One region of the Vibrio sp. 9-16B-A1 genome, then DNA from elsewhere that is predicted to be linked to it. Evidence: predicted binding sites of a transcription regulator. Region 1 holds the regulator's gene; the other holds the start of a gene.
What was found. The regulator MetJ, encoded in region 1, represses methionine synthesis genes. The targets are predictions, from matches to a motif close to TTAGACNTNTANANGTCTAA.

Region 1 (9,360 bases):
GTAGTCACGTTATTTACCTTTTAATTCGCCTGTCGATTAGTGGTTATATGTGGCTGCCGGGTATTTTTTCAAGGGGGAAGGGAAAAATTGACCCGGGGAGGCGGGGATAAAAAAGCCCCCGGCCGGATAGACCGCCGGGGGCTCTGAATTCTACTGATCTTTCCAGATCGCGCACGGTTCGATTTTGGCGCGCTGCAGTTTGTGCTTGTCGCGCTCAGCTTCACGCTTGCGCTCGTATGGCCCCAGCACCACCCGGTACCAGCTGCTGTCTTCCTTTTTGCGGATATGACTGCTGATCCCCTGGAAAGCGATCATGGCTTTGCGCTCTTCTGCCTGTGAACGCTTTTTGTATGCGCCGCACTGCATGATGTATGGCACATCCGAGATTGCCATCTCTTTGGCTTCGACGTGAACTTCCCGCTGGGGCAGGGTTTCAACGTACTCCCACTTCTCCTCAGGAGGGGGCGGGATCGGTTTTGATGGCTTCGGCTTTGGTTTGGGTTTGCTCTGAACCTGCGGCTGAGGCGGCTCAGGGTCCTGGCTTAAGGTATACAGGCCATAACCAAAGGCCCCGGTCAGCAGCAGTGCAAGCAAACCCGCTTTCCACGGCTTTTTCTTCGGCGTTGATCGCCGGGCCGGTTTTTTCTGTCCCCGGCCTCTTCTCACGTAATCTTTATTCGCCACGTTACTATGCTTGAGTTAAATGAAAAACGCCTGACATGGTAATCCAGGATCAGGCGTCACTTCCAGTGATGTGAGTCAAATGGGGAAGCCAATTGGCATTTTTTCCCCGTTTGAGGATTAGCTTCGGGGGGGCATGGCGCTGTTGCGTATCACCAGGGTGGTTTCAAGCAGGCGCGAGCCGGCGTGCACGTCACGCCCTTTGAGGATCTCCAGCAGCATCATCATCGCCTGGCGGCCGATTTCATATCTCGGCTGGGAGATGGTGGTCAGCGGCGGATCGCAGTACTGGGCAAACTGAATATCGTCAAAGCCGACGAATGAGATGTCCTGCGGGACTTTATAGCCCATTTGCTTGGCTTTCTGAATTGCACCGATAGCCATGATGTCGTTGTGGCAGAACACTGCGGTTGGCGGCTCTGGCAGTGACATCAGGGCGGTGATCGCCTCTTCCCCGGTTTCAAAGGTAAAGTCACCTTCAAACAGGTAGTCCGGATTCATGGCGATACCAGCGCGGCGCAGTGCCTGCTGATAGCCCTGATTGCGGAAGTGGCACAACTGGGTCTCTTTCGGGCCGCTTATCTGGGCCACGCGGCGGTGTCCCATCTGAGTCAGGTAGTTGACTGCTTCAAATGAGGAAGTGAGGTTGTCGATATGGACGGTCGGCAGCTCCAGCTCCGGGGCAAATTCGCACGCCATCACCAGTGGAGGCAGGTTTTTCTGCTCGGGCTTGCTCACGTCGAATGGCAACTGGGTGCCAAGCAGCAGCATACCGTCGGCCTGCTTGGTGAATACCAGGTTGACCAGCGAGCTCTCGCGTTTGGGTTGCTGGGCGCTGTTGCCAAGCAGAACCAGATAACCGTGTTCAGCAGCGGCGTCTTCGATACCGCGGATGATCTCACTGAAATAGGCATCACAGATGTCAGGCACTATGGTGACGATGGTTTTGGATTCATTGCGGCGAAGATTACGTGCCAGAGAGTTTGGTGAGTAGCCGGCTTCGAGTACCGCATCTTCAACTCTCTTCCTGGTTGAAGATGAGACTTTCTCCGGGTTCATCAGAGCCCGTGAGACGGTCGCCGTGGATACGCCAGCAAGCTGAGCAACATCCTTCATTGTCGCCATAGATTTTCCTCGTGGTCATTCATGGCTTAGCCGATTTGCCTTACTGACTAAGCAGGATAATGAAAAAGTAACTGGCCAAAGTTGGCACAAAAAATTTATAAATAATTGTTATTTCACAGGTCGTATAATCCGCCCTTGCGTTTATTTTATGTTCAAAGCGCTGAACGATTTACGGGCGGTTTAACAAAACTTACATCTGTAATGTGAACATTGTCACATCAAAACCAATCGGTTGGCAAATGCCGTTGCTCAGCTCATGTCCTGCGGTTCGATATCTATCGACCAGCGTACTTTTTTGGCGTTGGGCAGCAGGTCAATCACCGGTCTGGCGCTGTAGAGCAGTTTCTGCATTTGGGCACGCCCTGGTACCTGAAGCAGCAGCTGCCAGCGGTATTTGCCGGCGCGGCGTGCCAGTGGTGCCGGCATGGGGCCGAGAACCAGGCAGTTCTGGTCAAACAGGGGGTGGGCCTCCAGGGTCTGACGGACCTGGGTGAGGAACTGTTCGGTCACTTCGCTGTTATTGGACTCGGCGCGCAGCAGGGTCAGGTGAGCAAATGGCGGCAGCTGGGCCACACGGCGCTCAGAAAGCGCCACATCGGCAAAGTGGTCATAGTCTTTATACAGCAGCGCCTGCAGCAGGCTGTGCTCCGGGTGGTGGGTTTGCAGGATCACTTCGCCAGGCTTGCTGGCGCGTCCGGCGCGTCCTGCCACCTGGGTAAACAGCTGGGCAAGCCGTTCAGAGGAGCGGAAGTCACTGCTGTAGAGTGATGAGTCCACGTCGATCAGCGCCACCAGGGTGACGTCCGGAAAGTGGTGGCCTTTGGCCAGCATCTGGGTGCCGATCAGGATCTGATACTCACCGTCCCGGATTGATTTCAGCGCGCTCTCCAGACTGCCTTTGCGCCGGGTGCTGTCGCGGTCGATGCGCAGGGTTTTGTATTCAGGGAACAGCTCGCTGAGGTGGTTTTCAAGCTGCTCCGTACCCACGCCAACTGAGACCAGTTGGGTTGAACCACACTGCTGACACTGGTGCACCACAGGGTACTGGGATCCACAGTGATGGCAGCGCATTTCGCGGCTGTTCTGGTGAAAGGTGTAGTAGGCATCGCAGCGCTTACACTCAGCCAGCCAGCCACACTCGTGACACATCAGCGCCGGTGAATAACCACGGCGGTTGAGAAACAGCATCACCTGGTTACCTGCGTTGAGGTGTTTGCGCATCTCGGCGATAAGCGGGGCTGAGAGGCCGCTTTCCAGGTAGAGTCCCTTGATGTCCAGCACCTTGTTGGTCGCCGGCTTGGCATTGCCTGCCCGCTGACTGAGGTGCAGGTGATGATACTTACCACTGCGCGCATTGTGCAGGGTCTCCAGTGCCGGGGTGGCGGAGCCCAGAACTACCGGGATACCTTCTTTATGGGCACGCATGATTGCTACATCCCGGGCGTGATAACGCAGGCTGTCCTGTTGTTTGTAGGAGCTGTCGTGCTCTTCGTCGACGATGATGATGCCGAGCTTATCAAACGGGGTCATCAGGGCGCTGCGGGTACCGATCACGATACCAGCGCGGCGGTCGCGGGCGGCGAGCCAGGCGTTGAGGCGCTCGGTGTCATTGAGTCCGGAGTGCACCACCTCCACCGGTACGGCAAAGCGTCTGCGGAAGCGGTTGATGGTTTGCGGTGTCAGGCCGATCTCCGGCACCAGTACCAGCGCCTGCTCACCCCGCTCAAGCACCGGTTTGATCATGTTGAGGTACACTTCGGTCTTGCCCGAGCCGGTCACGCCCTGAAGCAGATAACAGGAAAAATGGCGCTGACTGTTGACCGCCGCGATGGCGACCGACTGCTCCTGGTTGAGCCGGGGCTTGTCAGCATCGGTTTCCACCGACTCCGGCCATGGGGCCGCTTTGGGCAGGGTCTGTTTTTGTTCCGCCCAGCCTTTTTCCTGCAGTGCTTTGAGTACCTGAGTGGTGATCTCTTCTTCTGCAAATTTCTCTGCCGCGACCGGCCCGTGTTGCAGCAGGTGCATGGCGCGGGCCTGTTTGACCGCCCGGCCAAATCCCTGCATCAGCTGATCGCGTCCGGCCGGGGTGATGTGCCAGCTGACCTGAGGCGTCAGCGCGGCAGGCTTGCCTTTGCGCAGCAGCGCCGGCATGGCATTGGCCAGGGTGTCACCGAGCGGGTGCTGATAAAACTGAGCGCACCAGTTTAAGAGCTCATACAGCGGGGTGGGCCAGAGCGGTGCGTTGTCGAGTACTTCTTTAACCGGTTTGAGCTGGTTAAAAGGGTAGTCGGAGTGGTCAGTCAGACCGGTGATGATGCCGACCAGGGCCTGGCGGCCAAATGAGACCGATACCCGTCCGCCCACCACGGGGCTCTGGCCCGGGGCTATCCGGTAGTCAAAACGCTTGTCGAGCGGGACGGGCAGGGCAACCTGGACGATGGTCGGGGACATAAACAACACTAAATAAAAGCAGAAAAAGTGGCGTCATTGTAGCAACGAATGCCGGGGAGCAAAAACAGCGGCTGACCAGCTCAGCGCAACTGATAAAAAAATGGACAAAAAAGTATCAAATTGGTTGATCCGCTGCACACTATTCATTACTATACTGCGCCTTGAACGACGCAACCTGCGTCACTGATTTGTAAATTACGTGTGGTGTCCGGCTCAGATTCGGATAGCGACACGGCCCAATTGAGGTTATCCCTATGAAAACTGGTATCCACCCAGAATACAAAGCTGTTAAAGCAACTTGTTCTTGTGGCAACTCTTTCGAGTTCAACTCAACTCTGACTAAAGAGTCTATCCACTTGGACGTATGTGACAAGTGTCACCCATTCTACACTGGTAAGCAGCGTATCGTTGACACCGGTGGCCGTGTTGACCGCTTCAACAAGCGTTTCGGTGCACTGTCTAGCAAGAAGTAATTCTGCTGAACGAATTCAAAAAGGACGCCCAGGCGTCCTTTTTTCGTATCTGATATTCCCTCTCTCCTTTCTGTCTGCGCATTGTTTGAACTGCGCCTGAATCCTTCCGGCTCCTCTTTCGTTTGAATCACAATTCAGGGCTATGGTTGTTGACTTTTTATCTGGGCACCCGGTCTGACATCCGGTATTATACAGCGCTCGTGTAACCTTTTCGTAACCTCACACAGCAGGATCCTGTCATCATGTCCGAAGACAACAGCCAAAATGATTTCCGCCAACAGGCACTGGACTACCACGCATTTCCGACCGCAGGCAAAATTGGTGTCGAGCTGACCAAGCCAGCCAATACCGCCGAAGACCTGGCACTGGCCTACAGCCCGGGTGTGGCTGAGCCGGTACGCGAGATCGCGCAGAATGCTGATAACGTTTATAAGTACACCGCGAAAGGAAACATGGTGGCGGTGATCTCTAACGGTACCGCGATTCTGGGTCTGGGTAATCTGGGCCCGCTGGCATCCAAACCGGTTATGGAAGGCAAAGCGCTGCTGTTCAAGCGCTTTGCAGGACTGGATTCGATTGATATCGAAGTGAAACACCGCACTATCGAAGAGTTTGTCGATACCGTAGCGAACATCGCCGATACTTTTGGTGGTATTAACCTGGAAGACATCAAAGCACCTGACTGCTTTGAGATTGAGCGCCAGCTTATTGAACGCTGTGACGTACCGGTTTTCCACGATGATCAGCACGGCACCGCGATTGTAACCGCAGCAGGTATGCTGAACGCGATTGAACTGCAGGGTAAAGAGCTGTCTGAATCGACCATCGTGTGTCTGGGCGCAGGCGCAGCCGCCGTGGCCTGTATGGAGCTGCTGATCAAATGTGGTGCGCAGCGTGAGAAGATCTACATGCTGGACCGCAAAGGCGTGATCCACACCCGCCGCGATGATCTGAATGAGTACAAGAAGCTGTTCGCCAATAATACTGACAAGCGTACCCTGGAAGATGTGATCGAAGGTGCCGACCTGTTCCTCGGTGTATCCGGCCCGAATTTGCTTCCTCCGGAAGCGCTGAAGCTGATGGCTGACAAGCCGGTGGTCTTCGCCTGTTCAAACCCGGATCCTGAGATCAAGCCTGAGCTGGCACACGAAGTCCGTGATGACCTGATCATGGGTACCGGCCGTTCGGACTACCCGAACCAGGTAAACAACGTTATTTGTTTCCCGTTTATTTTCCGTGGCGCACTGGATGTACGTGCCAGTGAGATCAACGATGAAATGAAACTGGCCGCGGTCGATGCGATCCGCCAGCTGGCCAAAGAGCCGGTACCGGCAGAAGTACTGACTGCCGCCGGTGTTGATGCGCTGGAATTTGGTTCGGGCTACATCATCCCGAAACCGATGGACCCGCGCCTGCTGCCACGCGTCGCCAAAGCGGTCGCCCAGGCGGCTGTTGATTCAGGCGTTGCCCGAATCGAAATGCCGGAAAATTATATGGCGTAATAAAAAAAGGTGCCCGGGTGGCACCTTTTTTTATGGTTGCGTGGTACGTGGTACGTGGTACGTGGTACGTGGTACGGAAAGCGGAACCTGTACCATTATCAGGCACACATAATGTTCAGCGCATTCCCCGCGTCCCCCGAAGCGAAGCGCCCGCGAACCGCGCACCAAGAGTTACTTACTCCTCATCAAACGCTTCGAACGCAATGCCCATTTCCGTCATCAGTGCTTTTACTTCTGCCGGGATGTCGTCAGGGCGGTCTTTACGCAGATCTTCATCGGTCGGCAGGGGCTGGCCGGTGTATGCGTGCAGGAACGCTTCACACAGCAGCTCGCTGTTGGTGGCGTGGCGCAGGTTATTGACCTGGCGGCGGGTGCGCTCGTCGGTCAGTATCTTCAACACTTTCAGTGGGATAGATACCGTAATTTTCTTAACTTGCTCGCTCTTCTTACCATGCTCGGCGTAAGGGCTAATGTATTCGCCGTTCCAGTCTGCCATTGCGCACCTTTAATTATGCTTGTCGTAGATATGAGACCGGGTCGGCCATAAGGCGGCTCAATCTCTGAATAGGGGGTGATTTTAGCGACTTTTACCGCCACAAGCAAAGACATATAGACGTCCAGAAGTGTTGACGTCCAGTTTTGTGACCGGTACAGTGTTGGATAACGCGACTGACCGCGAGAAAGTATTACGCCGTATGTTGTCCGGCAGCCATTACTGGTATAACAGATAACAATGAACATGGAAAGGAAGACCAGTCTTATGAGTGAGCGTAAGCCAGCAACCATTGCTGTCCGCACCGGCATAGAGGAAGACAGCCAGTATCATGCCGTTGTTCCCCCGATTTATCTGTCCACCAATTACGGTTTTCCCGCCTTTGGTGACGTCCCCAAGTATGACTACACCCGTTCAGGTAACCCTAACCGCTCTCAGCTGGAGCGGGCGCTGGCCGGGCTCGAATCCGGCGAAGGAGCGGTGATCACCAATACCGGTACCGCTGCGATCAACCTGTGGGTGACCAGTCAGCTTGGTCCGGATGACCTGATTGTTGCTCCTCACGACTGCTATGGCGGCACATACCGTTTACTCAATACCCGCGCCCTGAAAGGGGACTTCAAAGTTGCTTTTGTGGACCAGTCTGATCAGCAGGCACTGGCCGGCGCACTGGCGAAAAAGCCAAAACTGGTGCTGCTTGAAACCCCGTCCAACCCGCTGGTGCGGGTCGTGGACATTGCTCATGTGTGTGAGCTGGCCCATGACGCAGGCGCGCTGGTGGCGGTCGATAATACTTTTCTGACACCCGTGTATCAAAAGCCGCTGGAGCTGGGTGCGGATTTCGTCATTCATTCCACCACCAAGTACATCAACGGTCACTCGGATGTGATCGGCGGGGTGGTGATCTGCCGCTCGGCGCAGCAGGCTGAAGAGCTGGCCTGGTGGGGCAACTGCCTCGGCGCGACCGGTACTCCGTTTGACAGCTATATGACCCTGCGCGGCCTGCGCACCCTTGGAGCGCGGATGCGCCAGCACGAAGAGAACGCCAATCTGATCCTGGCGTACCTGCAGGGCGAAGCGCTGGTGGGAACCCTGTATCACCCGAGTCTGCCGGACCATCCTGGCCATGAGATCGCAAAGCGTCAGCAGAGCGGTTTTGGCTCGATGCTGAGCTTTGAGTTTGCCGGTGACCAGCCGCAGCTGGAGTGTTTTGTCGGTGCGCTGAAACTCTTCTCGCTGGCAGAGTCGCTCGGCGGAGTGGAGAGTCTTATCTGTCACCCAAGCTCGATGACGCACAGGGCGATGAGCGATGAAGCTCAGCTGGAAGCAGGTGTGACCACCAGACTGCTGCGCCTGTCGGTCGGCCTGGAAGACAGTGATGATCTGATCGCAGACCTGAAGCAGGCATTTGAACAGGCCAGGGAGGCAAACTGATGAGTGAACTGAGACAGCTGCACAAATTTGGCGGCAGCAGCCTGGCGGATGCTGAGTGTTATCAGCGGGTGGTTGGGATCCTGCGTGAATACTCACGTCCGGACGACCTGGTGGTGGTATCGGCTGCCGGCAGTACCACCAACAAGCTGCTGGCCTGGCTGGCTGCGCTGGATAAAGACGGCCGGGTAGCGCATGAACACCTGCAGGCGCTGCGTCAGTTCCAGACCGGGCTGGTGGAGTCACTGCTCAATGAGGCGTATGCGGAACCTTTGCTGGTCCAGCTGGCTCAGGAGTTCAGCGCACTGGGTGAGCTGACCGCTCCGCTGACGGAAGCGCAGAAAGCGGCCGCTCTGGGTCACGGTGAAGTCTGGTCGGCCCGTTTGCTGGCTGCATTGTTGTGTCAGTCGGACCTGGAGTCTGCCTGGCTCGATTCGCGCGATTTTCTGCGCGCAGAAGCCGGTGCCCAGCCAGAAGTGGACCGGGCGCGCTCCTGGCCGCTGATCAAAGCCTCACTTGCCCAGCATTCACACCGCCGGCTGGTGATCACCGGCTTTATGGCCCGTAATGAAAGCGGGGAGACGGTGCTGCTGGGCCGGAACGGCTCTGACTATTCGGCCACTGTTATCGGCGCGCTGGCAGAAGCGGGCCGGGTTACCATCTGGAGTGATGTGGCCGGGGTATTCAGTGCGGACCCGCGTAAAGTGGAAGATGCCTGCCTGTTACCGCTGCTGCGCCTGGATGAAGCCAGTGAACTGGCGCGCCTCGCTGCACCGGTACTGCACAGCCGTACCCTGCAGCCGGTCGCCCAGAGCGCGATGGATCTGCATTTGCGCTGCAGCTATCAGCCAGAGTCCGGTTCGACCCGTATTGAGCGGGTACTGGCGTCTGGTCGCGGTGCGAAAATTATTACCTCCCTGGATGAAGTGCTGCTGCTTCAGCTGCGCTTTGCCCACGGACACGATTTTGAGCGACAGCAGCAGGAAGTGCTGGCCTCGCTGACCCGGGCTCAGATCCAGCCGCTGGCGTTTGAAGCCCAGGCGGATCAGGGTTGCCTGCTGCTGGCCTATACCGCTGAAGTAGCGGGTGAGGCGCTGCGCTATTTGCAGGATCTCAGTATCGAAGGCGAACTGAGACTTAAAGAGGGCTACTCGCTGGTGGCTGCCGTTGGAGCCGGGGTGACCAGTAACCCGAATCACTGCTA
Region 2 (9,360 bases), on a different contig from region 1:
CGGCTACCGATTCAATGATTTCATTAAACTCGCTGTAACACATGTGGGTATGGATCTGCGTCTCTGGCGCTGCACTGCCCGCGGAAATCTTAAACGCTTCCACAGCCCAGTCCAGGTACGCTTTATGGTCACGCCCTTTCAAAGGCAGCCCCTCACGGATCGCCGGCTCATCAATCTGGATGATCTTAATCCCTGCCTGCTCGAGGTCGCTCACTTCATCACGCAGCGCCAGCGCCAGTTGCTGCGCTATCTGTTTGCGGCTGATATCTTCACGGGGGAAAGTCCAGCACAAAATGGTCACCGGCCCGGTCAGCATGCCTTTCATGTGCTTACTGGTCAGGGACTGGGCATATTGGGTCCAGCCAACAGTGATCGGCGCGTTGCGCTCAATATCGGCCACCACCACAGCTGGTTTCACGCAACGCGAACCATAACTCTGAACCCAGCCAAACCTGGTGGTCTGAAAGCCATCAAGATGCTCAGCAAAATACTCCACCATATCATTACGTTCCGCCTCACCGTGTACCAGCACGTCAAGGTCCAGAGCCTGCTGACGTTCTACAGCATCACGGATATGGCCCTTAATCGCCTGCTCGTATTCGTTCTGTGCCAGACGCCCGGCTTTAAACGCATTACGCACGCTGCGAATGTCTCCTGTCTGCGGGAACGAGCCAATGGTAGTGGTCGGCAGCAAAGGCAGTTTCAGGCTCTGTGCCTGACTTTGTGCACGTTCAGGATAACCGGCGCTGCGCTGAGCCAGACAGGAATCCAGCGCAGTAAGTTTTGCCTGAACACTGGCTTTGTTCACCACCTCTGACTCACGTCTTGCCCGGATTGGTGCACTATACTCCACGCACTTCCCGGCAGCCCCCTGGTCACCATCGAGTGCAGCAGCCAACAGACTCACTTCAGACAATTTTTGTTTGGCAAACGCAAACCAGCTTCGCGCTTCATCGGACAGTCCACTTTCCAGCTCCAGGTTAATTGGGCTGTGCAGCAGTGAACAGGAGCTTGCCAGCCACAGGCGCTCTCCAAGCTGTTGCTTATAAGGCTTTAACTCTGCCAGCCACTGCTCAAGATCAGCGCGCCATACGTTACGCCCGTTTACCACGCCGACAGAGAGCACCCAGTGCCCGGGAATGTTACTAACTACTGCATCGAGCTGCTGCGGAGCAGCGGACAGGTCGACATGCAGGCCATCGACTTCCAGCTCTTTGATCACATCGAGCTGGTCATCCACCGCATCAAAGTAAGTGGTCAGCAACAGTTTCAGATCAGATTTAAGGATTTGATAGGCGAGCTTAAAACTGTCACGCCACTTCGGCTCCAGCTCCAGTGCCAGGATGGGTTCATCAATCTGAACCCACTGTACGCCAAGCCGTGCCAGCTTACCCAGGATAGCCTGATAAGCACTGAGCAACCTTGGCAGCAGGGTCAGACGGTCAAAGCCTTCTTCCACCTCTTTACCCAGATACAGATAGCTGAGCGGCCCGAGCAGGACAGGCTTTACGTTGTGGCCGGCCTGGTGCGCCTCAGCCACCTCTTCAAACAGTTGCGGCCAGCTCACTTCGAACTTATCGTCTGCGCTGAACTCAGGAACGATATAGTGATAATTGGTATTGAACCACTTGGTCATGTCTGATGCAGCGGCAGCACATCCGCAATCGTTGTGCGACTGACCGCGGCCAATCCGGAACAGGGTATCCAGATCCGGATTTCCCTGACGGTGACGGGCCGGTACATGGCCAAGCAGCAGACTGGTGGTCAGTACATGGTCATACCAGGCAAAATCACCGGCCGTGACATAACTCAGGCCACTTTGCTCCTGATCCTGCCAGTGCCGGTTGCGCAACTCTGCGCCCACTGCTTTCAGTTCTTTTTGATCGATTTCACCACGCCAGTATTTTTCCTGGGCAAACTTAAGTTCACGTTTTTCACCGACCCGTGGGTAGCCCAGAATATGTGTTGTTGTCTTCGCCATGTTTACTTCCTTGATTCGCATAAGATGTCTGGATGGCTAAACTATCCCGCACACCAATAACCTGAACAAGGTCGAATTATTCAACTTATTTATTAAAAAAATTCATAAAGACCAGCCACTTTAGCCATCTGGACGTATAAAACTACTGGCATTTGTCGCTGGCTTATGACATATATTGATAAACAATATTGCTGAATGAAGGGATTTCATGATCGAGCTAAAACATCTTCGCACCCTGGTGGCCCTGCGCGAAACGGGGTCGCTCACCGCGACCGCCACGTCGCTGCACCTTACCCAGTCTGCGCTCTCTCATCAGCTGAAAGAGCTGGAATCACGCATTGGCAGCCAGCTTTTTCTGCGCAAAACCCGCCCGGTAAAGTTCACCGATGAAGGACATATCCTGCTTAAGCTGGCTGATGAGGTGCTGCCAAAACTGGCAATTGCTGAGCGTGAGCTGGCCGGGCTGAAACAGGATATGAACGGCAGGCTGCACATGGCGATTGAATGTCACTCCTGCTTTCAGTGGCTGATGCCGGCAATCAAGGCCTATCAGCTCAACTGGCCGGACGTTTCACTCGACTTTTCAGCCGGTTTCGGCTTCGAGCCAATACCCGCCCTGCTGGCCGGAGAGCTGGACCTGGTGATCACCTCGGATATCCTGCCGCGCTCTGAAGTGCACTATGAGCCGCTGTTTGATTTTGAAATGCGCCTCATCACCTCGCCGATGCACCCGCTGGCTGACACAGAGCAAATCGAGCCTCATCACCTGGCCGATCAGACCATGATCAGCTACCCGGTGCAGAAACAGCGTCTGGATGTGGTGAAGCACTTTCTCAACCCGGCTGGGGTTGAGCCGCAGAAATGGAAACAGTCAGATAATACCCTGATGCTGGTGCAGATGGTTTCAGCAGGACTGGGTGTGGCGGCGCTGCCAAACTGGGCGATCAGTGAGTTTGCAAGCCAGGGGCTGATTTGCAGCAAGCCCCTGGGCAAAGGGCTGTGGCGGCGGTTATTTGCAGCGACCAGAAGCAGTGACGCTGACCGCCACTACTTACAGGCCTTTTTCAGCACCGCGCGGACGCAGTGTCAGAGCCACCTGGATGGAATAAAGCTTGCGTAGCAGGTGCTGATTCAGCGCTGATACGCCTTGAACTGATTAGTGAGCGGATCGTACTGATAACCCAGCACATCCAGCTTGCTGATCAATCCTTCAACGTCTACCTCGTAAGCAGAAACAAAGTCTTCAAAACTGTCACACTCCAGACGAAGCTTTTCATTGACGATCCCCAGCAAAATACCCGCGTCAAGATTGGTCACATTACTCAGGTCCATAGCGATACTCCTTTTCGGCGATACTATGGTTAATCCTAGTCTGCCCTGAGAAAAATGAAGTGATCAGACGCGGAAATTTCTTATCAAAATGTAAAAGCGTACAGTGGCAACAACACCCGGTTAGCTGCCAGCATCACAACCAGTGCAGTCGCAAGCTGTACTTTTTCCGGATCCTGATGACGAAACAGATGCCAGCACCAGATAGCGCAGGCTACCAGACAGGCTAAAAAGCCCGCGCCAAGATCCAGTCCCATTTCACCGATCCCGCTTTCACCAAGCCGATATGCCTGCCAGCCAAACATCGCCACCAGGCCCATCAGTCCCACAATACCAGCCAGCGGAAGCACCCGGTGAAACGCTTTCAACCGGCTTTTCGCCTGCAGCAGCATCAGGTGGGCCAGCAGGCTGCCTGCCACCACACTCCACATCAGTTGCTGAAACAACAGCACTGTGCCGCCCAGCTGCCAGCTGTTCACCAGCAGGGAGAACCAGGCCAGACCGTTCACACCATACAGCAGCCACAGCGGCCCCTGTTCACGGGTTTTGCCTGTGTTTACTTTCGACCAGAAATAAACAATCCCTGAAGCAATAGCCAGTGACTCAATCGCAAACAATGCACACGGCAACCACAATCCGGCCAGCACCGGCAGAATTTTGTGGATCCGGCCACGCTGTCCGGGGCATATCTCCCCTTTCACCAGGACCAGGGTCAGAATTGTCAGGGCGCCCGCGAGAAGCCCGGGCAACAGCAACAGGTAAGATTGCATAAACAGGCCGTTATCAAACAGAGAAATTAATGAGGGGCGATAATAGCAAAGCCACGGATAAACCCAAAGTACCAAAGCCATGAATCACCATCCGGATCAGCACCTCCATAAACCATTCACCCACCCAATAAACCAGGCGCAACACAACCAGACAACAACGATACACAAACCAGAATTGCACAGCAGCTTCATATACTGAAAACACATTGATAACCAGAATGTATAACAATCAAAACTGCACGCAGGCAGTATTAATTGCCGCTGATTATATTCAGCGCAATAGTTTGTCTCAGATCATAAATATGTCAGGTAAACCTCGTGCCAGAATGAAATCTTTTGTACAGTTCCTGTCACATTTTGTAATAATTTGAACAGGGAATCAGATGTTAGAGTTACTTATTGGCCTGATCGTCACTATTGCCGTCGGCTACTTTATCGTCAAAGGTTATCGCGCTGCTGGTGTACTCCTCACTGCAGGTATCGCACTTCTTCTTATCACCGGTCTTCTTGGCCACACTATCCTGCCAGCCAAAGTGGCTTCGACCGGAAACATGGTTTCTGACTCGATGGAGTACGTGAAGTACATGCTGCAATACCGTGGCGGCGGCCTGGGTATGCAGATCATGCTGCTGTGTGGCTTTGCGTCTTACATGACTCACATGGGCGCTAACAACGTCGTGGTAAAACAGTTTTCACGCCCACTGGCTTTCATCAAGTCACCTTACGTTCTGCTGGTTGCGGCCTACATTGTTGCCTGCCTGATGTCTCTGGCGGTGAGCTCCGCAACCGGTCTGGGCGTGCTGCTGATGGCAACCCTGTTCCCGATGATGACCGCAATGGGTATCTCCCGCCCTGCCGCAGTAGCTGTGTGTGCCTCTCCTGCTGCAATCATCCTGTCTCCGACTTCTGGTGACGTGGTTATCGCTGCAGAAAAATCCGGTATGTCTCTGGACGTATTTGCAGTGCAAACCGTACTTCCGGTTTCTATTTGTGCAATCGTAGTGATGGCAGCCGCTGCTTACTTCTGGAACAAATACCTGGATAAAAAAGAAAACACCCCAATGGAGAAAATGGACATCTCAGAGATTTCTGCAGATGCGCCTGCTTTCTACGCAGTACTGCCATTCCTGCCAATCATCGGCGTGTTCCTGTTTAACGGTAAAACCATTGAAGGTCTTTACCTGGACATCTACACCATCGTAGTTGGCTCGATCTTCGTCGCAGCGCTGGTTGACTTCATCCACAATAAATTCAGCGGTAAGAAGACCCTTGAAGACCTGGACGCATGCTGGGCCGGTATGGGTGACGCATTTAAAGGCGTTGTCATGCTGCTGGTTGCCGCGGGCGTGTTCGCACAGGGCCTGATGTCTATCGGTGCTATCGACAACCTGATCGGCCTGGCAGAAAAAGCCGGTGCAGGCGGTATCGCACTGATGCTGCTGCTGACTGGTCTGACTGTTGCGGCCGCGATTGCAACCGGTTCAGGTAACGCACCTTTCTACGCATTCGTTGAGCTGGCACCAAGCCTGGCAGCGAAAATGGGTCTGAGCCCTGCGTTCCTGATCATCCCTATGCTGCAGGCATCCAACCTGGGCCGTACCATATCTCCTGTTTCGGGCGTAGTGGTAGCGACTTCCGGTATGGCGAAAATCAGTCCGTTTGAAGTGGTAAAACGTACTTCTGTACCGGTACTGGCGGGGCTTATTACGGTGATCATCGGCACTATGGTGCTGGTACCTATGCATCCGTAAAATATTCGGTTCAGATAAAAGGGAGCTTATTAGCTCCCTTTTTTGGTTGCGTGGTTCGTGGAACGTGGTTCGCGGGTTCAGCCCTGGGAAACTGACCTATTTGGCGTAGTAGTCGAGCAACTGCCGTACTGAAACGATCCCGATATAACGCCCGGCCTGATCATTGATCACCCAGGGCAGTTTGGCCTTGCGCCTTACCAGTCCGGAAACCTGGCTGATTTCTGCGCTGTCACTCAACTGGGTGTAATCTACCCGCTGAACCTGGGCTACTTTGCGCTTAAGAATACTCAGGTCAGCCTGAGTTTCACGTTTGGTCCCCAGTGTTGGAGAAAGGTGGAGCATGTAGGTTTCCCGGTCCACATACCCCACACATTTGCCGTCATCGAGTACCGGAAGGGCATCAAAGTCTGTGTTGGTGAAGATCTTTTTAACCTCATCCAGCGAGGTGGAAGGCTCCAGAGACGGCACGGAAAAATCACACAGGGTCAGGATCCCCGCTCCCCGGGGCGGCACCGCCAGTGGACGCAACTCTTTCATTTTCCGGGTGTAATAACGCGCTTTTTCAATATCCTCAATACTGACCGGATGGGAGAAGTAATAGCCCTGAATACAATCCACTCCAAGGCTTGTCAGCACTTCCACTTCTTTGATGCTCTCAGCCCCTTCCGCTACCACAGTTACACCAAGGGTATGAGAGAGCGCCACCAGGTTCTTAACGATAAAGTAACGGTTACTGCCCACGACAATATCTTTAACAAATTCCCGGTCTATCTTGAGGTAATCAAAATGACCGTCACACAGGTATGAGAACGAAGAGTAACCCGAGCCAAAATCGTCGATAGCGATCTGAACCCCCCGCTGACGCATGGTCTGCAGCGCTTCGATATGGCTCTCTTCACTGGCAAAATAGGCGCTCTCGGTCAGTTCAATAGTGATACTGGAAGGGTCCACATCGGAGTTTTCTATCATGTGCAGCGCATTGGTCAGCACCTGCTGGGCACTGATTTTGGTATTCAGTGAACGGTTGATCGTCAATCCGGTCCCGGCACCAAAGTGTTTTTGAATAACCGGTAACTCTTTGAGTGCCTTTGTACCTATACAGCGGTCGATGCTGGTAATCAGGTTAAGGTCTTCAGCAAGGCTGATAAGATCCTGCACCGGGTATGCTTCACCATTGAGTTCAGGAAAACGGCACAGGGCCTCAAACTTGACCACCTGCCAGTCCACCGTCGAAACGATCGGCTGATAAAACACACGCAGGGTATCATTGCGAATCGCCAGCACCAGCGCCTCTTCCAGCTTCTTCCGTTTTACCGCCTCTTTATGAATATTACGGTCAAAAAAGCTGATGTTATACCCTTTGGAAGAGTGCTGCTCCAGCATGGCCTGAGTCGCGTGAGTCACCAGTGATTTCGGGTTGGCGGTATCATAACCCAGGACGGATACCCCTATCCGGCCGTTGATCACCCGGGTGTAAATATCATCACCTCCGTGACGCTTCACAGACTGGAAGAAGGACTTTATTTCATTGTGAATGAGCCGGACGTTCCCCGGACCCTTTTCACAATGAAGCGCAGCGACAAACAGGTTGTCCCGAAGGTACCCGCACAGATAGCGCGATTCGGTCTCGACAATCGCGCCAGACAGGGACTGACGCAGCTCCAGCTCATCCGCCCCTTCAGGATCTGCGGTAAAACACATCACGATAACATTACTGAGCGGGTGCTTCTCTTTAACCAGATCCTGCAGCCTGGCAACAAACTGAGACTGATTAGGAAGCTGGGTGAGCATCTCAATGCCCCCACGCTCTTTATCCGCCACCCGGTAGAGGTGATGGGTAAGGTCTACGGTAAAACCGATGTAATAGCACTCTCCGCTTTCCAGCTCGACTTTCTGAATAGTCAGCTCCTGAGGTTCAATTTTACCGGAAGCCCTCAGGGACAGAATTGTCCCGCTCCAGAAGCCTTCACGATGGACATGACTCCACATTTCATCAAAAAAGCCTTTGGCATGCTTTCCGGCATTGAGCAGGCTGGTCTTCTGTCCGAGAAGCTGCTCTACGCTGTATCCGGTTTTTCGACTGAAATAGCTGTTACAGGCCAGGATGCGGGTATTGCTGTCTGTCACCACCACCCCGTGATGTGGGTTGTCAAACAGGTGCTGAAACAGCTCAGCTGCCACGCCTGTATCAGAAACTGCAAATACGGGCCTGACATAGCCCTCCAGACGATTGTCAGACACCCGGCTGAAATGCCAGTAACAATAAATCAGAGTTTGTGTCTGGGGCGTCACCAGCGCAGTCTGCAGCCCCTCTTCACTGCCCGACTCCAGGGAACGTTTAAGCCGCTCCAGCATCTTCTGGCGATCCGGCGCAGTCAGCAGGGGCAGAAAATCTGCAAAGCCATTCATGTCCTCAACCGCCAGCAGGCTGCTCAGTTTTCCGGGTTCAAACTCCAGTTTGTCCCCGTCAGACTCCCAGCTCCAGTGCACAGCATCATACCCGGACTCACCTCTCTGGCTCCGGGCATCAGACATGGCCTGCAATACATTTTGGACAGTTTGGTTCACTGCTGTTTATCCCCATACCGGCAGAGAATGCAATTACATACTCTTCACTTACTCTCATAGTTATAATTCAAGCAGATTTTGACGATTAATCGAGTGATGAAAGGCCAGTTTTGCGAATAAAATCTTATTGTTATCTTTATTTTACAAACGACTCAACAAGATAAGGGAAGCCCTGCCACCTAATTGCTGGCTTGTGGCCCCGCATGCCGCTATAATTCCCGCCTTGCTTTACAGAGGTCAAAAAATGCACAGCGATATTACCCCCATTCATCAATATCCAAAATACTGGGCTGAGTGCTACGGAACAGCACCGTTTTTACCCACCAGCCGCAAAGAGATGGATGCATTGGGTTGGGACAGCTGTGACATCATCATAGTGACCGGCGACGCGTATGTAGACCACCCAAGCTTTGGTATGGCGATTATCGGCCGCCTTCTGGAAGCACAGGGTTTTCGCGTCGGGATCATCGCCCAGCCGGACTGGCAAAACAAAGACGACTTTATGGCGCTGGGTAAACCTAACCTGTTCTTTGGTATCACCGCGGGTAACATGGACTCGATGATCAACCGCTACACCGCAGACCGCAAACTGCGTCATGACGATGCCTATACCCCAAACAACGAAGGCGGAAAACGTCCGGACCGCGCGACGCTGGTTTACTCGCAACGCTGCCGGGAAGCCTACAAAGAGACCCCGATCATCCTTGGCGGCATTGAAGCAAGCCTGCGCCGTATCGGGCACTACGATTACTGGTCAGACAAAGTTCGCCGCTCTGTACTGCTTGATGCCAAAGCCGACCTGTTGCTGTTTGGTAACGCAGAGCGTGCCCTGATTGAAGTGGCCCACCGTCTGGCCGATGGCGAGCCCATTGAGTCACTGCGCTTTATCCGCGGTACGGCAGTAAACCTTGCTGAGGTCCCGGCACAGTACAAAGTCATCGACTCTTCACGCATTGAAAAG

Region 2: the regulator MetJ is predicted to act here: its motif matches at 2,102-2,121, upstream of metE (5-methyltetrahydropteroyltriglutamate--homocysteine S-methyltransferase).

Annotation. Positions count from the first base shown of each region.
Region 1 covers NZ_JBSDZD010000017.1:40,257-49,616, forward strand. The annotation lists gene hslV (ATP-dependent protease subunit HslV) at 1-8, opposite strand, end outside; gene ACVB80_RS21310 (SPOR domain-containing protein) at 151-684, opposite strand; gene cytR (DNA-binding transcriptional regulator CytR) at 802-1,806, opposite strand; gene priA (primosomal protein N') at 2,056-4,257, opposite strand; gene rpmE (50S ribosomal protein L31) at 4,512-4,730, shown strand; gene ACVB80_RS21330 (malic enzyme-like NAD(P)-binding protein) at 4,973-6,232, shown strand; gene metJ (met regulon transcriptional regulator MetJ) at 6,408-6,728, opposite strand; gene ACVB80_RS21340 (O-succinylhomoserine (thiol)-lyase) at 6,993-8,159, shown strand; gene ACVB80_RS21345 (bifunctional aspartate kinase/homoserine dehydrogenase II) at 8,159-9,360, shown strand, end outside.
Region 2 covers NZ_JBSDZD010000007.1:180,172-189,531, reverse strand. The annotation lists gene metE (5-methyltetrahydropteroyltriglutamate--homocysteine S-methyltransferase) at 1-1,981, opposite strand, end outside; gene ACVB80_RS13375 (LysR substrate-binding domain-containing protein) at 2,190-3,101, shown strand; gene ACVB80_RS13370 (DUF4250 domain-containing protein) at 3,113-3,313, opposite strand; gene ACVB80_RS13365 (hypothetical protein) at 3,397-4,161, opposite strand; gene dcuC (anaerobic C4-dicarboxylate transporter DcuC) at 4,464-5,831, shown strand; gene ACVB80_RS13355 (EAL domain-containing protein) at 5,928-8,399, opposite strand; gene ACVB80_RS13350 (YgiQ family radical SAM protein) at 8,644-9,360, shown strand, end outside.